2 linked regions of the Thalassobaculum sp. OXR-137 genome follow. The protein of the gene in region 2 interacts with the protein of the main gene of each other region in a pairwise test. Links are inferred from orthologs where the notes say so. Each region holds a gene or a part of one and is shown on either strand. Other genes may lie near its edges. The genes, in order: rho and nusG.

The links.
Region 1: the proteins of nusG (region 2) and rho interact in binary tests that used the Escherichia coli proteins (3 or more experiments, as listed by UniProt). The link is inferred for Thalassobaculum sp. OXR-137 from one-to-one orthologs.

What each region holds. Positions count from the first base shown.
Region 1 is NZ_CP139715.1:1,059,584-1,073,889, reverse strand. What follows is about bases 10,125-12,951. They hold rho (transcription termination factor Rho), read right to left. Parts: upstream 12,255-12,951; coding sequence 10,995-12,254; downstream 10,125-10,994. Other genes in these bases: hemE (uroporphyrinogen decarboxylase), read right to left, coding at 12,892-12,951; hemJ (protoporphyrinogen oxidase HemJ), read right to left, coding at 12,454-12,885; T8K17_RS04975 (pentapeptide repeat-containing protein), read left to right, coding at 10,125-10,739. Outside these bases: imidazole glycerol phosphate synthase subunit HisH, read right to left, coding at 1-357; imidazoleglycerol-phosphate dehydratase HisB, read right to left, coding at 365-964; ATP-dependent protease subunit HslV, read left to right, coding at 1,139-1,684; ATP-dependent protease ATPase subunit HslU, read left to right, coding at 1,681-2,994; T8K17_RS05005 (helix-turn-helix domain-containing protein), read right to left, coding at 3,855-4,208; T8K17_RS05000 (Smr/MutS family protein), read right to left, coding at 4,205-4,876; T8K17_RS04995 (lactate utilization protein), read right to left, coding at 4,894-5,583; T8K17_RS04990 (LutB/LldF family L-lactate oxidation iron-sulfur protein), read right to left, coding at 5,580-7,010; T8K17_RS04985 ((Fe-S)-binding protein), read right to left, coding at 7,014-7,844; T8K17_RS04980 (IS481 family transposase), read right to left, coding at 8,081-9,268; more of T8K17_RS04975, read left to right, coding at 9,432-10,124; more of hemE, read right to left, coding at 12,952-13,914. UniProt on the Escherichia coli protein: Facilitates transcription termination by a mechanism that involves Rho binding to the nascent RNA, activation of Rho's RNA-dependent ATPase activity, and release of the mRNA from the DNA template.
Region 2 is NZ_CP139715.1:5,359,946-5,367,618, forward strand. Bases 634-3,610 are described here. They hold nusG (transcription termination/antitermination protein NusG), read right to left. Parts: upstream 2,399-3,610; coding sequence 1,868-2,398; downstream 634-1,867. Other genes in these bases: rplA (50S ribosomal protein L1), read right to left, coding at 634-1,305; rplK (50S ribosomal protein L11), read right to left, coding at 1,313-1,741; secE (preprotein translocase subunit SecE), read right to left, coding at 2,400-2,597; tuf (elongation factor Tu), read right to left, coding at 2,853-3,610. Outside these bases: rplJ (50S ribosomal protein L10), read right to left, coding at 1-297; more of rplA, read right to left, coding at 598-633; more of tuf, read right to left, coding at 3,611-4,043; 23S rRNA (guanosine(2251)-2'-O)-methyltransferase RlmB, read left to right, coding at 4,395-5,264; T8K17_RS24895 (hypothetical protein), read left to right, coding at 5,356-6,828; T8K17_RS24900 (allantoinase PuuE), read left to right, coding at 6,825-7,673. UniProt on the Escherichia coli protein: Part of the processive rRNA transcription and antitermination complex (rrnTAC). The complex forms an RNA-chaperone ring around the RNA exit tunnel of RNA polymerase (RNAP).

The sequences.
Region 1 (14,306 bases), 4.3 Mb from region 2 along the record:
CTCGATGCGATGCACCTCGCCGTCGATCCAGCCGAAGCCCTCGGTGGTCAGGTGCTCGAATCCGGCCTTGGCCATGAGCTGCATGCCGACGCAGATGCCGAGGAACGGCACCGCCTCGCGGATCACCCGCGTCTCCAGCGTGTCGCGCAGCCCCTGGACCCGCTCCACACCCTGTCGGCAGTCGGCGAAGGCACCCACGCCCGGCAGGACGATGCGGTCAGCCTTTGCGATCGTGGCGAGATCGTCGGTCACCTTGATGTCGGCGGCGATGCCGGCTTCCCGGGACGACCGCTCGAAAGCCTTCGCCGCCGAGCGGAGGTTGCCCGACCCGTAGTCGATAATCGCGATGGTCTGCATGGTCGCCTCAGTCGCTCCGCAGCGCGCCCTTGGTCGACGGCACGGCGTCGGCCTTGCGCGGGTCGATCTCCACCGCCGCGCGCAGGGCGCGGGCGAGACCCTTGAAACAGGTCTCCACGATATGGTGGCTGTTCTCGCCTTTGAGGGTGTCCACATGCAGGGTGGCGCCAGACGCCTGGGCAAAGGCGCGGAACCACTCCTTGAACAGTTCGGTGTCGAAGGTGCCGACCTTCTGGGTCGGGAACACCACGCCCCAGGACAGGAACGGGCGGCCCGACAGGTCGATCGCCACCCGGGTCAGGGCCTCGTCCATCGGCAGCAGGCACGAGCCGTAGCGGGTGATGCCGCGCCGCTCGCCCAGCGCCTGGGCGATGGCGGAGCCGACCGCATAGCCGGAATCCTCCACGGTGTGGTGATCGTCGATATGCAGATCGCCCTCGGCCTTCACGGTCAGGTCGATCAGGGAATGTCGGGAGAGCTGCTCCAGCATATGGTCGAGGAACCCGATGCCGGTCGCCACGTCATAGGCGCCCGATCCGTCCAGATCGACGGAGGCGGAAATACGGGTCTCATTGGTGTTGCGCTCGACGCGCGCCGTGCGGGCCATGCCACCCTCCCTGGAGAATGGCGGCTGTTTAGCAGGAAGGCCGCCCAGGTGCCAGCCCAAGGCGCCCCCTAAGGCGCCCCGGCACACCGCCCGTCCGACTTGCCCTGGCAACTTGCTTGAACCGCACGCGCCGGACATTACATTCGCCTGACCATCGGAATAAGGCAGAACCCCATGAGTGACGATCCGACCCAGTGGCACGGCACGACGATCCTGGCCGTGCGGAAGGGAGATCGCGTCGTCGTCGCCGGCGACGGGCAGGTGACCTTCGGCAACACGGTGATGAAGGCGACCGCCCGCAAGGTGCGGCGGCTGTCCGGCGGCAACGTGATCGCCGGGTTCGCCGGGGCCACCGCCGACGCCTTCACCCTGTTCGAGCGGCTGGAAGCCAAGCTGGAGCAGCATCCGGGCCAGCTCACGCGCGCCTGCGTCGAGCTTGCCAAGGACTGGCGCACCGACCGCTACCTGCGCCGCCTGGAGGCGATGATGGCCGTGGTCGATGCCGACGTCTCCCTGGTGCTGACCGGCACCGGCGACGTGCTGGAGCCCGAGGACGGGCTGATCGGCATCGGCTCCGGCGGGTCCTTCGCGCTCGCCGCCGCCCGCGCGCTGGCCGACCGCGACGACATGGATGCCGAGACCATCGCCCGGCGCGCCATGGCGATCGCCGCCGATATCTGCATCTACACCAATGACAACGTGACCGTCGAAAGCCTATGACCGACTTTTCCCCCAGAGAGATCGTCTCCGAGCTCGACCGGTTCATCATCGGCCAGCATGACGCCAAGCGCGCGGTCGCCATCGCCCTGCGCAACCGCTGGCGCCGCCGGCAGCTCGACGAAGGGCTGCGCGAGGAGATCCTGCCGAAGAACATCCTGATGATCGGCCCGACCGGCGTCGGCAAGACCGAGATCGCCCGCCGCCTCGCCAAGCTGGCCAACGCGCCGTTCCTGAAAGTGGAAGCGACGAAGTTCACGGAGGTCGGCTATGTCGGCCGCGACGTGGAGTCGATCATCCGCGACCTGTTGGAATCCGCCATCGCCATGACCCGCGAGCGGATGCGCAAGGAGGTCCATGCCAAGGCGGAGCTGCAGGCCGAGGAACGGGTGATCGACGCCCTGGTCGGCGACAGCGCCAGCACCGAGACCCGGCAGAAGTTCCGCAAGATGCTGCGCGAGGGCCAGCTCGCCGAGCGCGAGATCGAGATCGACGTGACCAGCACCGGCGGTCCCGCCGGCATGCCGACCTTCGACATTCCCGGCATGCCCGGCGGCCAGCTCGGGGTGATGAACCTCAACGACATGCTGGGCAAGGCCTTCGGCGGCCAGAGCAAGCGCAAGCGGATGAGCGTGCCGGAGAGCTACGAGGTCCTGGTGCGCCAGGAGGCCGACAAGCTGCTCGACGAGGAGGCGGTCACCCGCGAGGCGATCGATCTGGTCGAGCAGAACGGCATCGTCTTCCTGGACGAGGTCGACAAGATTGCCCGCTCGGAGGAAGGCCGCAGCGGCGACGTGTCCCGCGAGGGTGTGCAGCGCGACCTGCTGCCGCTGATCGAGGGCACCACGGTCGCCACCAAGCACGGGCCGGTGAAGACCGACTTCATCCTGTTCATCGCGTCCGGCGCCTTCCACCTGGCGAAACCGTCGGACCTGCTGCCGGAGCTGCAGGGCCGCCTGCCGATCCGGGTGGAGCTGAAGGCGCTCACCCGCGACGATTTCCGCCGCATCCTGACCGAGCCGGAAGCCAGCCTGGTGACCCAGTACAAGGCGCTGATGGGCACCGAGGACCTGACCCTCGACTTCACCGACGACGCCATCGAGGCGCTCGCCGACATGGCGGTGGAGATCAACCGCACGGTGGAGAATCTCGGCGCGCGGCGGCTGCACACGGTGCTGGAGAAGCTGCTGGAGGAGGTGAGCTTCACCGCCTCGGACCGCAGCGGCCAGACGGTGACGGTGGACGCCGCCATGGTGAAGGAACGGGTCGGCGAACTGGCCAAGAACGCCGATCTGAGCCGGTTCATCCTGTAGGCGTAGGCAAGACGTCATCGAGAACGCCTAGAGCCAATATTTTGGGCTAGGAGCACCGCCTACTACTATATATACGACATTGGAGAGAATCTTATTGCGTCTACGAGGGTAATTTTGAATCTAAAGACTCACAAATGGACGCAAGAAGAATCCATATTACACCCAATCTTTGTTATAAGATTCCTGGCGTGAGCGACACGGTGCTATTCCCCAGGCCGTAGCACGCCGGGCGACCGGCGGAGCGCTATGTGGGGTTCTTTGGGGGCCCCACCTCACGCCCACTTGCTTCGTGAGTAGCAAGCGATTTTGAGCGGCTATATGCTGCGCGAACACCGCTTCTGTCGACTCTATGTATCGACACCAGATACAATTCGGCTCCATCCTTCGTTGCTTTGACTACGGCCTTATAGGATTTTATTTGTGGGCCATCTTTGTAGTGATAAATGAATATAGCGTGGTGCGGTGCTTCAATGCGCACAAATCCTTGGCCGATAGTCAAGGGAGCCATTCTATATGGATGCTGTGTTTCGCTATAGTGCTTCGATTCTTGTTTTTCGATGGTATATCGGGACAACCAAACAGCCGTCGTGATTGCGCCAATCGCTATCGCGACGCGATCCGAAATGCGGCACACAAAAATTGGCTCGGTTCTTTCGCCTGTGAGAAGGCGAATAAGTTCTGCTTCGTCCACCGCACCTATATAAGCGCGCCATAAATAGTTGAAATTAATTTTCTTAATTCACTAAGCGGAACGGCTTCATATCGGATTGATAATGAAAATACCGACGGCCCAGTTCTGTATAAAAGCAAAGTATCTTCAAAACCACTCCCGGTTAATTCCATCTCCGCTTGAAATGAATTTACGGATCCCGCAGCTCTGCCAGCAGGGTATCGATCCGGCTGTCGTCCAGCTCCCGGATCCGCACCGCCAGCAGGTTCGCCAGCTCCGTCGCCTTGGGACTCAGGCCGCCGGTATCCAGCACCACTCGGGGGCGGGAGATCTCCGACAGGCGGCGCAGTTCCTCCGCCTCTTCCCAGTCCAGGTTCAGGCAGGCATTCACCAGCTCCAGAAAGCCGGATCGGGGCCGCGCCCGCTTGCCGTGCTCGACGGCGGAGAGATAGGCGGCCGACACTCCAAGCCCCTCGGCCATGACCGCCAGGGTCAGGCCCCGGGCCTCGCGCAGATCCCGCAGCCGTCGGCCGAGCGGGGTCACAGCTCGTCCATCCCGTCGAAATCGGGTCTGGGGCGGGTCCGGTCCCGGCGCCGGCGCAGCAGCACGTACCATGCACCCTTGCCGCCGTCCTGCGGCTGGGCCGGGGTGAAGGCGAGGATGCGTTCCTTGTTCGGATAATCGCCGAGCCAGCCGGGCAGGGCGCGGCGGATCACGCCGATCTCGCGGGCGTCCCGTCCCCAAGGCACGTCGTATCCCGGCGCCTGCCAGTCCGGCCGCCCCTTGCCGGTGATCACCAGAACGCAGCGCCGCCCCAGCGCTTCCTGCCGGGCGAGGAAACCGTTCAGCGCCACATGCGCCTTCTCCCGGGTGAGCCCGTGCAGGTCGATCCGTGCCTCGATCGGCAACTGGCCGCGCTTCAGGCGAAGCTGCAGCCGCCGGTCCATCCCCGGCGCGCCGCCATGGATGTGATCCTGAAGGTCGGACGGCACGATTTCCGGCACCGGCTGCGGCGCCGGCGGTGTTCCCCTCACCCGCTTGTGTCCCGCAGGTTTCTGCAGGGTTGCGGGTTTTTCGGGAACCGGTTCGGGCAGGGGTTCCGGGGTCACCGCATGCTCGGCATGGCGGTCGCTCTCGATCCGGGTGGCGTCCTTGAGGACCTTGCCGAACAGATCCAGTTCTTCCGTGCTGGGTCGCCGGGGTTTGCGCACGCCGGCCCTCCCGCGCCTCAATCGGCGACGAGGATGACGTGCAGGCGGCGCGGGCCGTGGGCGCCCATCTGGATCTTCTGCTCGATATCGCCGGTGCGCGACGGGCCGGTGATCAGGTTCACCGTCCGCGGCATGGTGAACCCGTCGCTATCCGCCTTCGCCCGCGCGGCGCGGAACCGGGCCCAGGCATCCTCCAGCGGGCCGACCATCTGGCTGCGGCGGACCACGGCGATGTGATTTTCCGGCAGGAAATTCAGGCCCGTCGGCGTGCTCGCATCGGAGGTCAGCATCAGGGTGCCGGTCTCGGCCACGGCGGCGAAGACCGGGGTGACGCTGGTATCCTCCGAGCCGTCGGAGGTGCCGGTCTTGATCTCCAGGGTCGGCGTCTTCGACCAGTCCAGACCATCGGAAAGCGCAGGCGCCTGCACGATTCGGGCCGGCAGGTTCTCGCGGGACAGATAGGCGCGTACCGCCTCCGGCACGGCATCCAGGCTGTCCACCTCGTCCACCGTGCAGGCGAATTCCCGCGCCTTGTCGGCGAACAGGGCGGTCAGGCCGGCGGTGTCGCGACCGGCCGTGCGGTCGGGGATCAGATTGCGTTTCGGCTGGGCCAGGCGCTGGCGGAGCTGGGCCGCCGGCTCGCCGGACAGCGCTTCGCGGCCGAGAGACTTGCGGATCGAGCCGAGAATATCGTCGCGCGCGCTCATGCCCGGCCTCCCTTCGCCTGGCGTTCGCGGTAGAGGTCGTGGAAGGTCTTGCCCTCGGGGGCGGGCATGTCGCGGACGGAGGTCCAGCCGCCGGCCAGCGGCAGACTGGTAAACCTCCCGTTAACCTTTCCGAGCTTGCCCAGCAGGCCAGAAGCCAGCCGCGTGGCCAGGCGATACAGCTTCGGCCGGGTAGCGAAGTAGGACCATAGCGACAGTCCCGCCCTAGCCTTTTGGGGAGAAAGGCCTTTTTCGAATTCGCGCTGGCGGTAGTGACGCATCATTTTCGGTAGCGGGATGCACATCGGGCAGACGCTCTCGCAGCGCCCGCAGAAGGTCGAGGCGTTCGGCAGGTGGCCGGCCTCCTCCACGCCGATCAGCGACGGGGTCAGCACCGAACCCATCGGTCCCGGATAGACCCAGCCATAGGCGTGTCCTCCCACCGCGGCATAGACCGGGCAGTGGTTCATGCAGGCCGCACAGCGGATGCAGCGCAGCATGTCCTGGAACTCGGTGCCCAACATGGCGCTGCGGCCGTTGTCCAGCAGGACCACGTGGAATTCCTCCGGCCCGTCCATATCCTCCGAGCGGCGCGGGCCGGTGGAGAAGGAGGTGTAGACCGACATTTCCTGCCCCGTCGCCGAGCGGGCCAGCAGGCGCAGGATGGTGGAAGCGTCCTCCAGGGTCGGGACGATCTTCTCCAGGCTGGCGATGACCACATGCGCCTTGCCCAGGAGCTGGGTCATGTCGCCGTTGCCCTCGTTGGTCACGATGACCGTGGAGCCGGTCTCGGCAATGAGGAAGTTCGCGCCGGTGATGCCGACATCGGCGGCGAAATAGCGCTCGCGCAGCTTGGCTCGCGCCTCGTCGGTGAAGTCCTGCGGGATCTCCAGCCGGCGGTTCGGGTCGAGGTCCTTGTGTTCCCGCCGGAAATCCTCGGCGATCTGCTCGCGGGTCACGTGGATCGCCGGCGCGATGATGTGGCTCGGCGGCTCGTGGCGGAGCTGGATGATGTACTCGCCCAGATCCGTCTCGATCGGCTCGACGCCGTTCTTCTCCAGGTAGTCGTTGAGGCCGATCTCCTCGGCCACCATGGACTTGCCCTTAGTGACGGTCTTCGCCTCGCGGCGCTTGCAGATCTCCAGGATCGTCTCGCGCGCCTCGGCCGGGGTCCGGCACCAGTGCACGTGGCCGCCATTGGCGGTGACGTTCTCCTCGAACCGCTCCAGGTAGAAGTCCAGGTTGGCCAGCACGTGATTCTTGATGTCGCGGCCGGCATCGCGGAGCTGCTCGAATTCCGGCAGACCGGCGACCGTGCGGGCCCGGTTCTCCTGGAAGCCGGACTTCACGTTCAGCAGCGCGCGCTGCAGGGTCGCGTCGTTCAGCGCCTTGTGGGCGTTGTCCTTGAAGTTCCTGGATGTGGACTGCATGGCTCAGCGCTCCTTGGTGGACAGGGAGGCGGCAGGGTCGCCGATGGCGGGCGTGTCGGTCATGCCGGCCAGCACCTCGGCCACGTGGCGCACCTTGGTCTCGGCCCCCAGGCGCTTCAGTTTGCCGGCCATGTTCAGCAGGCAGCCGAGATCGCCGGCCAGCAGGGTATCCGCACCGGTGGCGACGATCTCCTCGGCCTTGTTGGTGACCATCTTGTCGGAGATCTCCGGATACTTGACGCAGAAGGTACCGCCGAAGCCGCAGCACACCTCCGCCCCCGGCAGTTCGGTGACGCTCAGCCCCTTCACCCCGGCGAGCAGCCGGCGCGGCTGGGCCTTCACCTCCAGCTCGCGCAGGCCGGAGCAGCTGTCGTGATAGGTGACGGTGCCGGCCATCTCGGCATCGACCGAGGTGACGCCGAGCACGTCGACCAGGAAGGAGGTCAGCTCGTAGGTCCGCTTGGCCACATGCTGGGCGCGCTGGGCCATGGCCGGGTCGTCGGCGAACAGCTCCGGGTAATGCTCGCGGATCATCCCGGCGCAGGAGCCGGACGGGGCGACCACGTAGTCCAGCCCTTCGAAGGCCTCAATCACCTGGGCGGCGACGGCGCGGGTGTCCTTGTTGTCGCCGGAATTGAAGGCCGGCTGGCCGCAGCAGGTCTGCTCCGCCGGCACGATGACGGTGCAGCCGGCATCCTCCAGCAGCTTCAGCGCGGCGAAGCCGATGGACGGCCGGAACATGTCGACCAGGCAGGTGACGAACAGCCCGACCTTTGGGGACTTGGCGGCAGCGGCGGCCTGCGAGCCGGATTGTGAAGCATCACCCTGGGCCATCGACGCCCCTTCGCACGGTAAATGGTCAGACATTTGAGCTATCACGCGGGCGGGGGAGCGGCAAGGTGCGGCGGGTCCAGTGGGGCGATGTGCGCCATGCTTGCCCGGCACCTTTCCCCTTCTCCCTTCACGCACTCGCCGGACTTGTTCCGGGATAATCCGATCCGCGCGGTCGAGGTTCGAGATTATCCTGTGGCGCCCGCCCTAGCTCACCGGGTTGCCCCGGCACAAGGTGTTCAGCCCGGAGAGATGGTTGACGCCTGTTCGGAGACATAGCTGACGGTTTCCGGGATTATGTTTTTGTCGATGTTGACGTCAATGGTTGCGATGCGCTTGGCGCCGAAGAAGACGCCGAACGGGCCGTCGCGGTCGCGTGGCCGGATGGCGACGCGTTCGCCGCGGAAGGCCTTGGGCACGCGCCAGCGGCGGTTTCGGAAGCTGATGGTGGCGGACTGGTTGACGGTGCGCAGCGTCTCGCCGTCGTCATAGACGATCGCGGGCGGCGGATCGATGAGGGGACGCGGCGAGACGGTGTATCGGGTCGCCGGCACCTCCTGACCGAGAGCCTCGTGCGGCCTGCGGGTATTGTAGACGGTGCGCCAGGCATCGAAGGCGCTCTGGGCGCAGGCGAGATCGCGGAACCGGTTGCCGGCCAGCAGCTCGGCATTGAGGGTGCGGTGGAAGCGCTCGTTCTTGCCGCGCGACTGGGGATGGTAGGGGCGGCTGTGGATGACCTCCACGCCGAGCTTGAGCAGCCACACGCCGAGCGGCGTCCACTGTCCCGGCACGCCACCGCCCCAGGGCGAGCCGTTGTCGAGGAAGAACGCCTCGGGCAGGCCATAGCGGCAAAAGGCCCCTTCCAGAGCGCTGCGCACCGTCGCCGTGCGCTGGTCACCGCAGGCGGCAAGGCAAAGCGCGTAGCGCGAGTGATCGTCGATCACCGTCAGCGGATGGCACCAGCCGGCCCCGGCCAGCGGCACCCGGCCCTTGAAGTCCATCTGCCACAGCAGGTTCGGCAGCGGCTTCTCGAAGCGCTGGTAGTGATGGTTGTCGCCGCCGCTCCCGCCACCGATCCGCCCATGACGCTGCAGCACCGCATGCACCGTCGACGGTGCGGGTGCGGCAAGACCGTCGCGGCTCAAACAGCGCGCGATCTTGCGCGCCCCCCACGCCGGGTGCGCATCGCGCACCGCCAGGATCGCCGCCTCCACATCCGCCGCCGTCCGCGCCGGGCTCCTATGCGGCCGCCGAGACCGCTCACACAGCCCGTCTGCGCCATCCAGCCACCGCCGTAGCCACTTGTAGCCCGTCTGCGCACTGATCCCAAAACGCCGGCACAACTCCCGACGGTTCGCCCCTTCAGACAACGCCAGCGTCACGAACTCAACCCGCTGTTCCATGGCAGACACCTCTCTCCACGGCATGCCCAGCCTCCTGCGCTGATCACATGCCTAAAGTGTCAACCATCTCCCCGAACACCTGTCCGCTATCTCTCCGGGCTGAACACACAAGGCCGGGGAGTGTCGGAGGGGATGTGGTGAGGCTCCGTGCTTGCCCGGCAGAAGGGGTTCCCCATAGATTGCAGGGATGGATGCTTCCACACCACGCGACGGCGAGACCGACCCGTTCATACTGGCGGAACAGAAGCGCTGGCTCGATCTTGCTCGTCTGGGCAAGGAGGCGTGGAACACTTGGGCTGAAGCCGAGCTAAAGAAACCGCTGGAAGATCGTGTCGAGGTCGATTTCTCGGGTCAGGAGATCGAGATTTCAGGTTTTGGCGACTTCATTTTTCCGGCCGAAGTCGATTTCAGCGACGCAAGATTCTCGGTTAAGGCTGACTTCAGAGCGGCCACATTCTCTGCCGGTGCTGACTTTATCCAGGCCACATTCTCAGGATACGCTGATTTCAGAGAGGCCACTTTCGCCGTCTACGCCGACTTCAGCCAGACCACATTCTCTGCCGATGCCGACTTCAGAGAGACCACATTCTCAAATTACGCCTTCTTCACCCAGGCTACATTCTCTGCCGACGCCGACTTCAGAGAGACCACATTCTCAAATTACGCCTTCTTCACCCAGGCCATATTCTCTGCCGACGCCGACTTCAGAGAGACCACATTCGCCGACGCCTGCTCCTTCAACAGTGCGAGGATGAAATCCGTTTGGCAGCTTAATGGAGCAAGGGTTGCCGGCTCACTTTTCGCTCATAGTGCAGAGATTGAGGGTCATGCCTATTTCACCGCTATCGATTTCAATTTTCCGCCGAACCTGACCTCAACATCGTTTTCGCAACCACCCTCGTTTCTGGGGTCGACCTTCCGATACCCGTGCTCGAACTGGATTTCGGGGAAATGTGACGTCGGCGACGGCGAAGCGCGGTTCCGGCGGTTGAAGCAGCTCGCCGCCGACACCCATGATCACGAACTGGAACTACGCCTCTTCGCCCTCGAGACGAAGGCAAAGCGGTTCCATACGCTCAAGCTGGCAAACCCGCTCCACTGGCCGGGTCTCGTCCTGAACTTTGGATATGGCTGGGTCTCGGACTTCGGGCAGAGCGTGCTCCGCCCCTTGGGATGGCTCATGGTGACGATCCTCTTCGCGCTCTTCGCCTTCGAGGCGATGACGGATCTTCCCGACATGCTCGCCAGAGGCCTCATCGACTTCAGTACTGCGGCAAAGGTGGCCGCCTTCGTGAATGTGGTTCCCTTCGCCGGCCAGGCCGTTCTTGGGCGGGAGATCATGACCAAGGGCTTGTGCCCGATGGACGAGGGAGCACCTGAATATCTCGACTGCCTCACCACCCTCTACACCATCAGCGCGGTGGAAGGGGTCTTCGGGCTGATCTTCCTGTTTCTGATCGGTCTCGGGCTGCGGAACCGGTTCCGGATCAAGTGAGGGCCGGGGAGGCTACGCTCAAGCTCCCTCTATCTCTCCCACTCCCCGGACCTGTTCCGGGGTGATCCCATCCGCGTGGCGGGCTTCAGAGCTCCTGTGATGACGCCCGTCCCAGCCCACAGGTTTGCCCCGGCACAAGGCCGGGGAGTGTCGGGGAGGAGGGGGAGGGAAGCGTTGTCCCCACGAAAAAGGCCGACCCCGAAGGCCGGCCCATTCCATCTGAAACTAGATCCTGACTTTCGTCAGGACGAGACGTCAGGAATTCATCTGGTCGAAGAAATCCTGGTTGGTCTTGGAGTGCTTGAGCTTGTCGAGCAGGAACTCCATGCCGTCGACCGTGCCCATCTGCATGAGGATCCGGCGCAGGACCCACATCTTCGACAGGGTGGCCTTATCGACCAGCAGCTCTTCCTTACGGGTACCCGACTTGGTGATGTCGATCGCCGGGAAGGTACGCTTGTCGGAGAGCTTGCGGTCGAGGATGACTTCGGAGTTACCGGTCCCCTTGAACTCCTCGAAGATCACCTCGTCCATGCGCGAGCCGGTATCGATCAGCGCGGTCGCGATGATCGTCAGCGAGCCGCCCTCCTCGATATTCCGGGCCGCACCGAAGAAGCGCTTCGGGCGCTGCAGGGCGTTGGCGTCGACACCGCCGGTCAGCACCTTGCCCGAGGACGGCACCACGGTGTTGTAGGCGCGGGCCAGGCGGGTGATGGAGTCCAGCAGGATCACCACGTCGCGCTTGTGCTCGACCAGGCGCTTGGCCTTCTCGATCACCATCTCGGTGACCTGCACGTGGCGCGAGGCCGGCTCGTCGAAGGTGGAGGAGATCACCTCGCCCTTCACCGAGCGCACCATGTCGGTCACTTCCTCCGGCCGCTCGTCGATGAGCAGGACGATGAGGTAGACCTCCGGGTTGCCCTGGGAGATGGCGTGGGCGACGTTCTGCAGCATCACCGTCTTACCGGTGCGCGGCGGCGCCACCATCAGCGCGCGCTGGCCCTTGCCGAGCGGCGAGATCAGGTCGATGACCCGGGCGGTGAAATCCTTGTTCTCCGGCTTGAACTCGGTCTCGAGCTTCAGCTTCTCGTTCGGGAACAGCGGGGTGAGGTTGTCGAAGTTGATCCGGTGACGGACCGCCTCGGGATCCTCGAAGTTGATCTGGTTCACCTTCAGGAGGGCGAAGTACCGCTCGCCGTCCTTCGGCGCGCGGATCTGGCCCTCGACCGTGTCGCCCGTGCGCAGGCCGAAGCGGCGCACCTGGCTCGGCGAGACGTAGATGTCGTCCGGACCCGGCAGGTAGTTGGATTCCGGCGCCCGCAGGAAGCCGAAACCGTCCGGCAGGATCTCCAGCACGCCCTGACCCGAGATCGGGACGTCGTTCTCCGCGAGTTGCTTGAGGATCGCGAACATCATGTCCTGCTTGCGCAGCGTGCTCGCGTTCTCAACTTCAAGCTCCTCGGCGTAGGAGAGGAGATCGGCGGGGGTTTTCGCTTTGAGTTCTTGAAGATTCATCTGCTGTGGATTGCCTTCAGGGAAGGGACCGGAACACGCCCGACACAAAGGGTTATCGTTTTACCCATGGGCCCGTCCGAATGGGGGCCGTCTGCAACACATGCAATGTTCCGGAGAAAAGCGGTCGCGCCCGGCGACCGGAAACAGGCCTTACCCGACCCACCGGGCGGTGTCAACGGCGTTCACCGTACGACAGATCTTAAAACGGCTTCGTGATCACCAGGAATACAACCACGACCATCACTAACGTAGGGACTTCGTTGGCGATTCGGTAGTAGCGGGTCGAATTCTTATTCTCGTCTGCCGCGAAAGCCTTACGCCAGCGTCCCATCATGTGATGCGCCGCGGTCATGACCAGCACCAGGAATAGCTTTGCGTGCATCCAGCCGTCCTCGAGCCATCCGGGGGTCAGCCAGAGCAGGCCGAGGCCGAAGATCCAGGTGGCGATCATCGCCGGGTTCATGATCGCCCGGTACAGTCGGCGCTCCATGACCTTGAAGGTCTCCGACGTAGCCGAGCCCGGGGCTTCCGCGGCGTGGTAGACGAACAGCCGCGGCAGGTAGAGCAGACCGGCCATCCACGAGATCACGCTGATCACGTGCAGCGCCTTGACGATGCCGTAGGCGTCCATCGCCGCTCAGCCCCGGATATGCTTGAGCAGGGCGGCGACATTCTCCGGCGGGGTCTGCGGTACGATGCCGTGGCCCAGGTTGAAGATGAACGGCCCGCCCGACAGGGCTTCCAGGATGCGGTCGGTCTCCGCCTTCAGCGCATCGCCGCCGGTGACCAGGGCGATCGGGTCGAGATTGCCCTGGACCGGAATATCGGCCTGCAGCGCGCAGGCCATGGCCAAGGGGATGGTGCTGTCGAGCGCCAGGCCGTCGATCCCGGTCGCCGCGGCATAGCCCCGTGTCATCGCCCCCGCACCCCGGGCGAAGCCGATGACCTTCACCTCCGGATGCAGCGCCTTCAGCCGGCGCACGATCTCCGCCGTCGGCTCGATCACGGCGCGCTGGAAGACGCTTTCCGGCGCGGCCCCCGCCCAACTGTCGAACAGCTTCACCACCTGGGCGCCGGCGGCCACCTGGCGGTCCAGATAGGCCACCGTGGCGTCGACCAGCAGATCCATCAGCTTGGCGAAGCCCTGGGGCCGCCCATAGGCCCAGCCCTTGAGCTTGGCGTAGTCCCGGCTGCTGCCGCCCTCGACCATGTAGGAGGCGACGGTCCAGGGGCTGCCGGCGAACCCGATCAGCGCCACGTCCTTCGGCAGCGCCTCGCGCAGGCGCGCCACGGTTTCGTAGACGTTGCCGACCTTGGCATGGAAGGCGTCCGCATCGAAGGGCGGGATCTCCTCCTCGCGTTCGATCGGATCGAGGACCGGGCCGCGCCCTTCCACGAACTCGAGCCGACGGCCGACGCCGTAGGGCACGATCAGGATGTCGGAGAACAGGATCGCCGCGTCGAAGCCGAAGCGCCGGATCGGCTGCATCGTCACTTCGCAGGCCAGCTCCGGGTTCAGGCACAGGTCGACGAAACCGCCGGCCAGTTTCCGCGTTTCCTTGTACTCGGGCAGATAGCGCCCGGCCTGGCGCATCAGCCAGACCGGCGGCGGCGACCCGACTCGGCCGTTCAGCGTGTCTAACAACGGGATGCCCGACATGCCTTGCTCCCTGTTTTTCTGCACAACTTCTCTACCTCATTACTCTTTTTAAAAGATAGGGAGTTGAAGTGGTTGGGGGGTGGAATCCTGGGGATCAAATCCGGTCCACCGGTTGTCCACAGACTTGTCGGTTTCGTGAATCGGGTCGCGTCGACGGGGAGCGATCGCCGAACAACTCCTTCAACGGCCGCAGGAATGCTGGCGGTTACGGCGGAATTGAAACATGGGGATAACGGGGACAGTCTGGACAAGTGCGCGGCCGGTGACGTTGTCCCGCCGGGCCGGTAAACTTGTCCACCCTCGGACAGACGGGGGTAGTGAATCGAGGTGACCCTTGAGCAATTTCGACGCCACCGGCTTCTGCACGACTTATCCCGGGTTTCACGGGAGTT
Region 2 (7,673 bases):
CTTATTGGCGAACTCAACGATCACCTTCGCCGCCGCCACCGGGTCGGTCGACGTCGTCACCGACGTCGGACCCGTGAAGAGGTCGCTCAGGTTCTCGTAGCGCGTGCCCTGCAGAGCAAGACGGGCGAGCCGATTCTTCGTGACCTTGTAGCCGGCCCCGGCCGCACGGACGTTGGAACGAAGACCTTCGACCTCGGACACCGTCAGACCCGTCTGATGGGTGATGACGACGACTTCGGAGCCTTCGAACGTCGTGCGAAGAGAGTCGACCAACTCGGCCTTTTCGGTTCGGTTCACCTCTTATCTCCGCAATTGGAACCGATGCGCCGTCGTTCTGTTTCGAACATGGCCCGTCGGTCCGGTTGCACGAAGACGACACTTTCGTGCCGCCCCTGTTCGCCTGTCCCAGAAGTCCAACATCGCCGGCTGGGCCGGTATCCGTTGGCGCTCCCGTCTGTACGGGCGGAATTTAAGGCCCCTCCGGATCGCTCCGCCGCGGCCGCCCGTAGTCTCGGACAGGTCGGAACGGGATCTCTCCCGCCCCTCACGCCGGCCCGCGGCTGACCGCGGACCGTCGATCTCTTGAGCGCGGCCGCGTTAGGCGGCCGGCGCGGAACCCAGAGCCGCCGTGTCGATCTTGATGCCCGGACCCATGGTCGAGCTGACCGACACGCGCTTGATGTAGTGGCCCTTCGCCCCGGTCGGCTTCGCCTTCTGGATCGCATCGACGAACGCCGTGGCGTTCTCGACCAGCTGATCCTCGGAGAAGCTCGCCTTGCCGATGCCGGCATGGACGATGCCGGCCTTCTCGACGCGGAACTCGACCTGACCGGCCTTCGCGGCGGCGACGGCGTCGGCCACGTTCGGGGTCACGGTGCCCAGCTTCGGGTTCGGCATCAGGCCGCGCGGGCCCAGCACCTTACCGAGACGGCCGACGACGGCCATCATGTCCGGGGTCGCGATCACGCGGTCGAAGTCCATCCGGCCATTCTGGATCTCTTCCATCAGATCCTCGGCCCCGACCACCTCGGCACCGGCCGCACGGGCCTCGTCCGCCTTGGCGTCCTTGGCGAAGACGGCGACGCGCACGTCCTTGCCGGTGCCGTGCGGCAGCGAGACGACGCCGCGGACCATCTGGTCGGAGTGACGCGGGTCGACGCCCAGGTTCATCGAGATCTCGACGGTCTCGTCGAACTTGGCGCTGGCCTTGCCCTTGATGAGCTTGATGGCCTCGGCCATGCCGAAGAGGGCCGTCCGGTCGAGGTCGCCGTACGCGGCGCGAAGACGCTTACCTGTTTTTGCCATGATCGCCTCACTCCACCACTTCGATGCCCATGGAACGGGCGGAACCCTTGATCATCTGAACCGCACCGTCCATGTCGACGGCGTTCAGATCCGGCATCTTCTGCTCGGCGATCTCCTTGACCTGCGCCAGGGTGACCTTGCCGACCGCGCCCTTGTTCGGCGTCGGGGAGCCCTTGGCCACCTTCGACGCCTTCTTCAGGAAATAGGACACCGGCGGGGTCTTGGTGATGAAGGTGAAGGTACGGTCGCCGTAGGCGGTGATCACCACCGGCACCGGCATGCCCTTCTCCATCTTCTCGGTCGCGGCGTTGAACGCCTTGCAGAACTCCATGATGTTGAGTCCGCGTTGACCGAGAGCCGGACCCACCGGCGGAGACGGGTTCGCCGCTCCGGCCGGGATCTCCAGCTTGATATAGCCGACGATCTTCTTAGCCATCTGTTGCCTTCCTCTTTTCGGTCCGTGGTGCGATGCCGCAGGGCTTCGCGGTCATCTCCCACAGGCCGTCCACAAACGAGCCGTTCCGGCCCCGGGCATGTGTCCCGGGATCGAACCCGAACGGGCTCAGGTTTTCTCGACCTGGGTGAATTCCAGATCGACCGGCGTCGATCGTCCGAAGATCGACACCGCAACTTTCAGACGCGCCCGCTCCTCGTCGACATCCTCGACAAGGCCGTTGAACGTCGCGAACGGGCCGTCGGAGACCCGGACCTGCTCGCCGATCTCGAAGGTGATCGACGGCTTCGGCCGGTCCACGCCCTCGGAGACCTGCTTCAGCAGACGGTCCGCCTCGGCGTCGGTGATCGGGATCGGACGGCTCTTGCCGCCCACGAACCCGGCCACCTTCGGCTGCGACTTGACCAGATGCCAGCTCTCGTCCGTCAGCTCCATCCGGACCAGGATGTAGCCCGGGAAGAACTTGCGTTCGGTGGTCGCCTTCACGCCCCGGCGCATCTCGATCACTTCCTCGGTCGGAACCAGGACTTCGGTGATCAGATCCTCGAACTCGTGCTGGGCGACCTGCTCGTTGATCGACTGGGCGACCTTCTTCTCGAAGCCGGAATAGGTCTGCACCACGTACCATCGTTGCGCCATGTCAGCCTCCGAGCCCCAGTACCAGTTGCACACCCCAGGCCAGGACCTGGTCGACCACGAAGAAGAACACCGAGGCCAGCAACACCATGATGAAGACCATCAGGGTGGCCACGGCCGTCTCCTTGCGGCTCGCCCACGTGACCCGCGACACTTCCTGTCGCACCTGACGCACGAACTGGGCGGGACTCACCTTCGCCATCGCTTCTGCTCTCCGCCGCACGGTCCCGGGAAAAGCCCCGGGGTACGCTGTGGCACCAATTCCGAACACGTGAATGCGGATGGCGCCCATCGGGTTTCCCGACGGCGCCGCCCGCGAAACGTCTTTATATAGTGGCAGGAGTGGAGGGGCTCGAACCCCCAGCCCCCGGTTTTGGAGACCGGTGCTCTACCAGTTGAGCTACACTCCTAACCTTGCAAAAGCGTTACCCGCCTCCGCTTACCCGATGACCCCCGATTACTCGATGACCTTCGACACCACGCCGGCGCCGACGGTGCGGCCGCCTTCGCGGATGGCGAAGCGCAGGCCGTCATCCATGGCGATCGGCGCGATCAGCTCGACGTCCATCGCGATGTTGTCGCCCGGCATCACCATCTCGGTGCCTTCCGGCAGCGTCACCGTCCCGGTCACGTCCGTCGTGCGGAAGTAGAACTGCGGACGGTAGTTGGTGAAGAACGGCGTGTGACGGCCACCCTCTTCCTTCGTCAGGATGTACGCCTCGGCCTTGAACTTCGTGTGCGGCGTGATCGAGCCCGGCTTCGCCAGAACCTGACCGCGCTCCACGTCCTCGCGCTTGGTGCCGCGCAGCAGAACGCCAACGTTGTCGCCCGCCTCGCCCTGGTCCAGCAGCTTGCGGAACATCTCCACACCGGTGCAGGTCGTCTTCACCGTCGTCTTGATGCCGACGATCTCGATTTCCTCGCCCACCTTCACGATGCCGCGCTCGATACGGCCGGTCACCACCGTGCCGCGGCCCGAGATCGAGAACACGTCCTCGATCGGCATCAGGAACGGCAGGTTCTTCGGACGCTCCGGGGTCGGAATGTACGAGTCGACCGTCTCCATCAGCGCGAGGATCGCCTTGCGGCCGATCTCCTCGTTGCTGTCCTCGAGCGCGGCCAGAGCCGAACCCTTGGTGATCGGAATGTCGTCGCCCGGGAACTCGTAGGACGACAGAAGCTCGCGGATCTCGAGCTCGACCAGCTCCAGAAGCTCCTCGTCGTCGACCTGGTCGACCTTGTTCATGAACACGACCAGCGCCGGAACGCCGACCTGGCGCGCCAGAAGGATGTGCTCGCGCGTCTGCGGCATCGGGCCGTCGGCCGCCGACACCACCAGGATCGCGCCGTCCATCTGCGCCGCACCCGTGATCATGTTCTTCACGTAGTCGGCGTGGCCCGGGCAGTCCACATGCGCGTAGTGACGGTTCGCCGTCTCGTACTCAACGTGCGCCGTCGAGATCGTGATGCCGCGCGCCTTCTCTTCCGGCGCCTTGTCGATGGCGTCGTACGCCATGAACGTCGCACCGCCGGACTCTGCAAGCGTCTTCGTGATCGCCGCCGTCAGCGTCGTCTTGCCGTGGTCGACGTGACCGATCGTGCCGATGTTGCAGTGCGGCTTAGTCCGCGCGAATTTCTCCTTGGCCATCTCGTCGTTCCCGTCGGCTGCATCGTGGAGGCATCCAGGAGATGCCGGAAAAACTAACCCTCTTCAGAACCTTGTCGGTCGGTCGCGATCCGGTCAGCAAGTGGTGGTGGGGGTAGGATTCGAACCTACGTACGCATACGCGGGCAGATTTACAGTCTGCTGCCTTTAACCACTCGGCCACCCCACCATCGGATCGGATCGCAATCTCGCTTTCGGCAAGCCCCGTTCCTGAGGGAGTGCGAACTATGTTAATTCGCGACCGTTTGTCAACGACGAACGCGACAAAAAATGACCGCGCCGGTAATCCAGGCGGTTCGTGGTCTCCCAACCGAGGAAAACCGTAGCATAGCCATGGCGAAACGAAAATACGGCGGCCGCCCCTCCCGTGCGGCGAAATCCCCTGCCCCCGGCCGCGAGCGGTCCGGCGGCGGTCAAACACTCCCCGGCCGCGAGTCGGATCGGACGGCATTCGACCCGACTCTGCTGTTCGGCAGGCACGCGGTGGCGGCAGCACTGGCCAATCCGCGACGGCATGTCCGCGCGCTGATGTGCAGCGTGGAAGCGGCGGCCGATCTCGCCGAGACCCTGGCCGCCCTGCCCGAGGCCCGGTGCGGGGCCCTGCCCGACCCCAGGACCGTCACGGCGGAGGAGATCGCCACCCTGGTCGGCGAGGGCGCGGTGCATCAGGGCCTGATCGCCCGGGTCGACCCGCTGCCGGACACCGCCCTGGAGGACGTGCTCGACGCCGCCGGGCCCCAAAGCCTGCTGATGGTGCTCGACCAGGTGACCGATCCGCACAATCTCGGCGCCGTGCTGCGCTCCGCCGCGGCCTTCGGGGCCGATGCGGTCGTCGTCCAGGACCGGCACACCCCGCAGATCACTGCCGTGGTGGCCAAGACCGCGTCCGGCGCGCTCGACGTCACCCCGCTGGTGCGGGTGATCAACCTCGCCCGCGCCCTGCGCACCATCCAGGAGGCCGGGTTCTGGTGCGTCGGCCTCGCCGAGGAGGGGCCGGTCGCGCTCGACAGTCTCGACCTGTCCGGCCGGGCCGCGCTGGTGATGGGGGCGGAGGGCGACGGCCTGCGCCGCCTGACCCGCGAGACCTGCGACCAACTCGTCCACCTGCCGACCAAGGCGCCGATCCGCTCGCTCAACGTGTCGGCGGCGGCGGCGATCGCCCTGCATCACGCCGCGGTCGCCCCCGGCAGAAAGGCAGGTTAACCTTTAACCAAGATTTTTAGGCCATACTCCGACAGCTTTTCCGCGCGGCGGACCGAGCAAGCAGACCGGATATGCAGGAGTCCCAGTAATCATGGTGTTCACGCCGCGCGAGGACATCGAGGTCGCGAAATCAGCGATCTGCGAAGAAGCCGCAGACCTGTTCACTCCCGACGCTCGCGAAACCATCACCCGGGCCTGCGCCGCCTATCTCGGCCCCCGTAAGCTGACGGCGATCGAGATCCTGTACTCCCCGCGGCATCAGACCGATCTGATGAACAGCGGGACCAGCGCCATGCAGGCGGTCCAGAAGGCGGCGAGCTGGCAGGTCCGCGGCATGAGCGTGCCGGTAAGCGAGCGGATCCGCCGGCTGTGGGACATCATCGACCAGGCCAAGGCGGCCATGGCCGAGGAGGTCGAGGCCCTCGACCCGGCCCCGATGACGCCGGAGACCGCCGGCGCGTTGTTCGCCCGGCGGGGCGACGAGAGCAGCCCCGCCCATACCTTCCGCATCCTGTGCTCGGTTGCCGCCGGGCTGGCGGACAAGAAGGGCTGGGCCGACAAGCTCGACACCCTGCTGAAGATCGCCGCCAGCGCCGACACGCCGGAGGCGCTGGCCTGCATCGACCGGTTCCTGGGCGAGCTGCTGCGGCCGGTGGAGGTGCTCCCGGAGGTCATCGGCGATCTGCCGACCGCCGGCGAGGCGGTGGCCAGCCTGCTGGCCCTGCTGAACGGGACCGCCCGGCCGACCGACGCGCCGCCCAAGGCGGTCCTGTCGGTGCCGTTCTACAAGCTGATGACCCGCGCCCCGATGCCCGATTCCCGGGCGGCCCTGGCCGCGCATATCGTCCGTCTGGTCTCCGGCCCCGACAAGATGACGGCCAAGACCCTCGCCGAGGAGATCCAGGCGGTGGTCGAGCTGCGCGACACCCTCGTCTTCGAGGGCGCGCTGATCGGCGGCGAGGTGACCCAGGAGGCGCTGGAACGCCGGCTGGGCCGGGCCCTCTCCGACCAGACCATCGACATGCTGATGCAGGGAACGCGCTGCGTCGGCGAGCGGGTGATGCGGGCCGTGGCCCTGCACAGCAAGGTGTTCGGCGAGACCGCGCGGGAGTACCTGGAACAGTACGTCGCCGACCTGATGGGCCAGCCGCAGCTCGAGGCCAAGCTGGTGGCGGAAGGCCTGTCGCTTCGGCAGCAGATCATGGCGCTGGGCGCGCTGTACCGGGCGCTGAAGGGCTCCCAGCTCGGCGACCGGGCGAAGGGCCGCATGACCCGCCAGGTCGAACAGGCGCAGACCGCCCTGCTCGACAGCTCGCGGCTGCTGGAGAAGCTGAACGACGGCAGCGGCTCGGCGGCCGAACGGCTGATGCGGGTGGTCGACCTGTGCCGCGAAGGCGCTTTCACCGAGGGCGAGAACGCCGACCGCGCCCGGGCCGCCGCGCAGCAGCTCATGAAGCGGCCGGATTTCCTCGCCAGCTATCTGGACGGGGCGGAGCAAAAGGGCGAACGTGCCACCCGGCTGCGCGACCTGCAGCGCAAACTGGCCGAAGCGAGGATCGTTTGAGCGCTCCTGACCGGAACGGACCCGACCGGGACGACCCGAATTTCCAGCCGCATCTGGACCGCGACATGGTCGGCTACGGCCGCACCCCGCCCCATGCCAACTGGCCCGGCGGCGCGCGGCTGGCGATCAATTTCGTCATGAACTACGAGGAGGGGTCGGAATACTCGATCCCCGAGGGCGACGGCTTCTCCGAGGGGAGCCTGACCGACTCGCCGGACAGCCCGAACGGTCCCGGCTCGCGCGACCTGGCCGCGGAGTCGATGTTCGAATACGGCACCCGCGTCGGCTTCTGGCGGCTGCACCGGCTGTTCACCGAGCGCAACCTGCCGCTGACGGTCAACGCCTGCGCCCTGGCGCTGGAGCGCAACGACGAGGCGGCGGCCGCGATCCGCGAGAGCGGCTGGGACATCTGCTGCCACGGCTGGCGCTGGGTGAACCATTTCCAGCTCAGCGAGGACGAGGAGCGCGCCCACATCGCCCGCGCGGTGGAGAGCCTGGAGCGCACCACCGGGGCCAGGCCGGCCGGCTGGTACTGCCGCCACGGTCCGAGCGTGCACACCCGCCGCCTGGTCGTCGAGCACGGCGGCTTCCTCTACGACAGCGACAGCTATGCCGACGAGCTGCCCTACTGGACCGAGGTGTCCGGCCGGCCGCATCTGGTGGTGCCCTATTCGCTGACCACCAACGACAGCAAGTTCGCCCGCAACCATTTCCCCACCGGCGACGACTACTTCACCTTCGTGAAGGACGCGATCGACATGCTGTGGGAGGAAGGGGCGAACAGCCCGCGGATGATGTCCTGCGGCTTGCACCTGCGCCTGATCGGCCACCCCTCGCGGGCGGCG